2 linked regions of the Pseudovibrio sp. Tun.PSC04-5.I4 genome follow. The protein of the gene in region 1 binds, or shares a complex with, the protein of each later gene. Links are inferred from orthologs where the notes say so. Each region holds a gene or a part of one and is shown on either strand. Other genes may lie near its edges.

Region 1 (2,943 bases):
GCGGCGCTTCAGCTTCAGAATTTCCTGTGCATGCAACATGATGTCCGCTGCTTGCCCACGGAAACCACCAGAAGGCTGGTGAACCATGACACGACTGTTTGGCAAAGAAAAGCGCATGCCTTTTTCGCCAGCGGCCAAAAGCAAAGAACCCATGCTTGCAGCCTGCCCGATACAAAGTGTCGATATCTTCGGTCGGATAAACTGCATTGTGTCATAAATAGCAAGGCCACTAGTCACAACGCCACCCGGAGAATTGATATAAAGCGCAATCTCTTTGTTCGGGTTTTCCGCTTCCAGATAAAGCAACTGGGAACAGACCAACGTTGCTACGGTATCTTCCACAGGGCCGGTCAGGAAAATAATACGTTCCTTGAGCAGCCGTGAGAAGATATCATAGGCCCGCTCGCCCCGATTGGTTTGTTCCACAACCATCGGCACCAGGCTGTTCGTGTAGTACTCTACAGGATCGGTCATGCGTCATCCATTTTAAATATGCAGAAAGCTCAGTAAGCTCGGTTACTTATCCAGCTTACCGGTTAGCACTGCAAGAATCTTATGTCGAAAAAAACGACATGCCCACCCGCGGGATGTCGCCCTAGTCTTAAAGGCACTTGCCAAAAGGTAAAGCCACAAGGTTTATGGAGTGTTTCCAAGAGCCCTGTTATTCTTAGCCCAAATACCGGGGGGCTTAAAGAGCCCAATGGCGTATGTAGCTAAAGTCAGCCTTAGTTATTTCGGCTTTCCACCTCAAAATTCAAGAGGCGAAATGCAAAAAAAAGGGGGCACGAGGCCCCCTTCTCGAAATCCTTGGGTAAACCCCCAAAAATTATGCTTCGTCTTCGTCCTGAGCCAGGAGCTCTTCTTTGGACACGACTTTGTCAGAAATTTTTGCAAGTTCAAGAATAAAGTCCACAACCTTTTCTTCATAGATTGGGGCACGCAGGGAAGCCAAAGCCTGTTCGTTGTTCTTGTAGAACTCGAACACCTGTTGTTCTTGACCTGGGAACTGACGAACGCGATCGAACAGAGCTTTCTGAACTTCTTCGTCGGTAACCTGAACTTTGTTCTGCTCACCAACTTCAGAAAGAACCAGACCAAGGCGCACACGACGCTCAGAGATCTTACGGTACTCAGCTTTCGCTTCTTCTTCAGTGGTCTTTTCGTCTTCGAAGGATTTGCCAGACTGCTGCATGTCAGCTTCAACCTGCTTCCAAACGCCATCGAACTCTGTTTCCAGAAGTTTTTCAGGCAGGTCGAAGGTGTATTCTGCATCCAGCTTGTCGAGAAGCTCACGCTTCACTTTCTGACGCGTAGCTGCACCGAACTGGCTTTCAATCTGGCCACGAACGATTTCTTTCAGCTTTTCGAGAGACTCAAGGCCAAGTTTGGTAGCCATTTCGTCGTCGATGGAAACATCGCCTGCAGCTTCGATACCCTTGACATTAATGTCGAAGGTAACCGCACGACCAGCAAGATTTGCTGCGCCGTATTCTTCAGGGAAAGTTACGTCGATAACTTTTTCGTCACCGATTTTCATGCCAACGACTTGCTCTTCAAAGCCTGGAATGAACTGACCAGAACCCAGAACCAGCTGACCGTTTTCATCTTCACCGCCTTCAAATGGAACGCCGTCCAATTTGCCGAGGTAATGCATGGTTACGCGGTCACCGTCTTCAGCAGCAGCACCTTCTACGCGCGCTTCAAATGGACGGTTGCTTTCAGCAATCTGCTTGACCTGCTCGTCAACTTCTTCATCAGAAATTTCAACGATCGGGCGCTCAAGTTCAAGTGCAGAGAAATCTACAAGTTCGAACTCAGGCAGAACTTCATAAGAAATGGTGTAAACAAGATCTGCTTCACCGGCCAAAACTTTTTCAGCATCATCGTCGGAAAGATCGATTTCAGGCTGAAGAGCTGGCTTTTCTTTGCGTTCTTCAATGGTTTTGCTGGTAGTTTCGTTGATCAGGTTGCCGATCAGCTCGCCCATTGCCTGACGGCCATGAACACGCTTAAGATGTGCAACTGGAACTTTACCCGGACGGAAGCCGTTAATGTTTACCTTTGACTTCATGTCAACAAGGTATTCATCGAGGCGGGTCGCCAGATCCGTCGCCGGGATAACGACTTTGAGTTCGCGTTTTAGGCCCTCGGCCAGGGTTTCTGATACCTGCATGGTCTTTGCTTCGTCCTTGATTTAGGACGTGTACCGACAAACCAAAAATGGTTTATCCCCGTACGGTGAACATAACACCAATTTCGTAGAAGGGAGAGGCTTTGGGAGAAAATCCCTCAGCTCTTATCCGCCTGACGAACAGGTGAGCATAAACCGAACTTCGACAACGCCCTCAACTTTTCCGTTTCCGATAAGCTACGGTCGTTTATTTATGCACCGTATCACCGGGGATATGGTGCGGCTGGAGGGACTCGAACCCCCACGGTCTCCCGCTAGAACCTAAATCTAGTGCGTCTACCAATTTCGCCACAGCCGCGTTGGAGGGGTAGCTAAATGGGAACCCGATGGAAGTCAACAGCCTAATACGCTGTTTATGCCCAGTTCTTGGTTTTCCGCCTCATTTAGGGCAATGAACCTGTGCATTATTTCAATCCACTAGGAAAAGTTTGTACTCAAACAGTCCCTCCTCCGGCTCCAGTATTTTCCTATCCTTGAAATTAAGGAAAATAAATTTCCTTTACTCACTCAGGGGTTCTGTAACCCGGCGCACAAAGGCTGTGCCTGTTTCAGTCAAATACAGCTCGCGGCGGCGACCATCTGATTTATCTGCGGCAACACGGGCATAGTTATGACCACCGCGCACATCTTTATGACCATCACACCAATAGTAGATGTTTCGGGTCGCAGTCCCAGACTGGTATCCGATCTTCTTTTGTAGTCCGTGAGGATGAAGCGTCTGCCCCTCTTCCTGATGGGCTGCTATCTCCAAA
Region 2 (3,376 bases), 2.6 Mb from region 1 along the record:
ACTGCTTCTTGTGGGTATAATCCACATCAGCAGTACGAGTAACGGTTTCACGGTAAGCAACCTGAGGTGCACCGATGTTTGCCTCAACCTTGAATTCACGCCGCATGCGATCAACAAGGATGTCCAAGTGAAGTTCACCCATACCAGCAATGATTGTCTGGCCGGACTCTTCATCTGTCTTCACGCGGAAGGACGGATCCTCAGCAGCCAAGCGATGTAGGGCAACACCCATCTTCTCTTGGTCACTTTTGGTTTTAGGCTCAACTGCGATCTCAATAACCGGATCCGGGAACTCCATACGTTCCAGAATCACAGGCTGCAGAGGATCACAAAGCGTATCACCAGTGGTCGTGTCCTTCAGGCCTGCAATAGCAACGATATCACCTGCGTAAGCTACTTCGATGTCATCGCGGGAATTAGAGTGCATCTGCATCATGCGACCAACGCGTTCGCGCTTGTCCTTAACAGTATTCAGTACGGACGTGCCTCTATTTAGCACACCAGAGTAAATACGTGCGAAGGTCAAAGAACCAACGAACGGATCGTTCATGATCTTAAATGCGAGCATGCTCAACGGCGCTTCATCAGAAGGCTCGCGAGTAGTCTCTTCTTCAGTCTTGGCGTCGATACCTTTAATTGCCGGAACCTCAATCGGGTTCGGCAGGTAATCAACAACAGCATCAAGAAGCGGCTGAACGCCTTTGTTCTTGAACGCGGTACCACACAAGACTGGAACAAAAGCGCCTGCGATAGTGCCCTTGCGAATAAGCGCCTGAAGCTTTTCTGTAGAAGGCATTTCGCCTTCCAAGTAAGCTTCCATTGCTTCTTCGTCAACTTCTACTGCGATTTCGATCAGTTTGTCGCGGTATTCAGCAGCTTGGTCAGCAAGATCAGCCGGAATATCCAACTCATCCCACGTTGCTCCAAGAGCTTCGCCGTTCCAAACCAATGCCTTCATCTTCAGCAGATCAATGACACCAGCAAACTCGTTTTCAGCACCGATTGGCAACTGAACACAAGCGGCGATTGCACCAAGACGTTTCTCGATCATTTCTACACAACGGAAGAAATCAGCACCGAGTTTGTCCATCTTGTTGACGAAGATCATGCGTGGAACGTTGTACTTATCAGCCTGACGCCATACGGTCTCAGTCTGAGGTTCAACACCAGCATTCGCATCGAGAAGTGCAACAGCACCATCAAGAACACGCAGCGAACGTTCAACTTCAATCGTGAAGTCAACGTGACCTGGAGTGTCAATGATGTTTAGACGCTTACCGTTCCAGTGGGCAGTCGTAGCAGCGGAAGTAATGGTAATACCACGCTCCTGCTCCTGCTCCATCCAGTCCATGGTAGCTGCGCCATCGTGAACTTCACCGATTTTATGGGACTTACCAGTGTAATACAGAATACGTTCTGTAGTGGTCGTCTTACCAGCATCGATGTGAGCCATGATGCCGAAGTTACGGTAGTCCTCGATTTTGTGCGTACGTGACATTGCGTCAGCCTCTATCCAGGGTGATTACCAACGGTAGTGCGAGAATGCACGGTTAGCTTCAGCCATCCGGTGAGTATCTTCGCGCTTCTTAACGGAGTTACCACGGCCATTCGCAGCATCCAGCAGCTCGCCAGACAAACGACCAACCATAGTGGTTTCGTTACGACTACGTGCAGCTGAAATCAACCAGCGGATAGCAAGTGCCTGACGACGTTCTGTACGAACTTCAACGGGAACCTGGTATGTTGCACCACCAACACGACGGGAACGAACTTCAACAGCTGGCATAACATTTTCGAGCGCCTGATGGAACATCTCGATAGGGCTAGACTTAGCTTTGTTTTCGATCACGTCGAATGCACCATATACGATGCGTTCGGCAGTTGATTTTTTACCATCGAGCATTACTGCGTTCATGAACTTAGTAACGACGATATCTCCGAACTTAGGGTCCGGAATGACTTGACGCTTTTCAGCGGCGTGACGGCGGGACATATTGGTCTATATCCTATTATTTCGGACGCTTAGCGCCGTACTTGGAACGACGCTGTTTACGATCTTTAACACCTTGTGTGTCAAGAACGCCACGGATGATGTGGTAACGCACACCAGGCAAATCCTTTACACGACCGCCACGGATCATGACAACGGAGTGCTCTTGGAGGTTGTGACCCTCACCCGGAATGTAACCAATAACTTCAAAGCCATTCGTCAGACGGATCTTAGCCACTTTACGCAAAGCCGAGTTAGGCTTCTTAGGTGTAGTGGTATAGACACGCGTACAAACGCCCCGCTTTTGCGGACAGGCTTCCATAGCAGGAACTTTGTTCCGCTTAGCCGGGTCTTTCCGCGGCTTGCGGATCAACTGGTTGATCGTTGGCATATTTTGCCCTTTAACTACTTTTGCTCTTCGACCGGACGCAGTAACTGGTAGACATACGCAAGCGCACCAATTCCACGGACAAAATCCGCAGAAGGCGCTGCGAAAACCAGAGGACCACGGATCACCCGCAGTCTTGCATTCGACTTGTATTCGCCTTTTAAACCCGACAGCGTTTAAGCTTCAGTACTCCGAGGCGAGGCGCCTCAGGAGAAAGGCATTGCTTACTGCCTGTCATTGGGTAGCCGGAACGTACTCATGAAGACACTGCACGTCAAGTCCCTTACAAGAGATTCTTCGGGCATGCCTCCCTTATTAATGCGTAGGACCCCAGGATTCGGCCAGTTTCGGCAAATTGGCCACGAAAGCATCTGGATATTGGAAGCTTCTAAGGTTTCACGGCAGTTAGACTCTAAACCTAAAAGCAAATAAGGCGAAAATCTATTCTGACTCACCGTCAGCACACGAAGGCAGCTGATTCCCCAGGCAGAAGTTCAAATAGAACAAAAGACTCAAGTGCATCAAACCAATAGACGCATCTGGAGTTGCAGCTAAAACTCAAATAAAAAAGGAGAGGTTCCCCTCTCCTTTCAAAACACTCAGATTTTCATCAACTGCTAGAAAGTGATAACGGAGACATTGCCGGAAAGTGCATCTTTATAGGGCAGAATGAAGAACTCTTCCTCCGGCACCTCGGTGATGTATCCCAACTGATCGAGCGCGGCGTCCAAAAACCCCTGCTCTCCCAGAGCTTCAACCGCCCGGCGCACAGCGCCGTCATCATCTGGAGCAGTAACCATCACATGAAAAGGCGTTGAATCTTCCTCATTGCCGCCCTCTTCCTTCCAGGCACGTCCCGTGATCAGGTAGACAACAGGACGGGTTTCGTCCTCGGAGAACTCATCATTTACATCAGACATTTCATTTCCCTTACATCACAGAGTCTGGAAAGCGTTAATCGCCGGACATCCAGAATAAGCGTGAAGATATTTTCCTGA

The links.
Region 2: the proteins of tig (region 1) and rpsG are in contact, whole or in part, in a crystal structure (PDB 3GTY), measured with the Thermotoga maritima proteins. The link is inferred for Pseudovibrio sp. Tun.PSC04-5.I4 from one-to-one orthologs. Residues at the interface, in WP_004081061.1 of Thermotoga maritima: Glu122, Val124, Val129, Leu130, Tyr133, Glu188, Gly259, Ile262, Tyr263, Glu266, Ser270, Glu273, Gln274, Glu277, Arg308, Gln311, Ile312, Ser315, Tyr316, Glu325, Arg329, Arg336, Leu363, Phe366, Trp367, Arg373, Leu377, Arg381, Leu384, Glu387; in WP_004081843.1 of Thermotoga maritima: Lys34, Lys52, Lys55, Glu59, Arg62, Gln63, Glu66, Asn67, Lys69, Val71, Arg95, Ala109, Lys110, Lys111, Gly112, Arg113, Pro114, Glu117, Glu121, Ile124, Ala125, Tyr127, Asn128, Asn129, Thr130, Gly131, Lys135, Asp139, Arg142, Met143.

What each region holds. Positions count from the first base shown.
Region 1 is NZ_FNLB01000006.1:1,758,938-1,761,880, forward strand. It holds tig (trigger factor), read right to left. Parts: upstream 2,174-2,943; coding sequence 827-2,173; downstream 1-826. Other genes in the region: clpP (ATP-dependent Clp endopeptidase proteolytic subunit ClpP), read right to left, coding at 1-474; BLS62_RS13250 (PH domain-containing protein), read right to left, coding at 2,691-2,943. UniProt on the Bacillus subtilis protein: Involved in protein export. Acts as a chaperone by maintaining the newly synthesized protein in an open conformation. Functions as a peptidyl-prolyl cis-trans isomerase.
Region 2 is NZ_FNLB01000006.1:4,393,458-4,396,833, reverse strand. The notes cover bases 259-3,111. They hold rpsG (30S ribosomal protein S7), read right to left. Parts: upstream 1,994-3,111; coding sequence 1,523-1,993; downstream 259-1,522. Other genes in these bases: BLS62_RS25595 (regulator), read right to left, coding at 2,996-3,111; rpsL (30S ribosomal protein S12), read right to left, coding at 2,010-2,381; fusA (elongation factor G), read right to left, coding at 259-1,498. Outside these bases: more of fusA, read right to left, coding at 1-258; more of BLS62_RS25595, read right to left, coding at 3,112-3,298.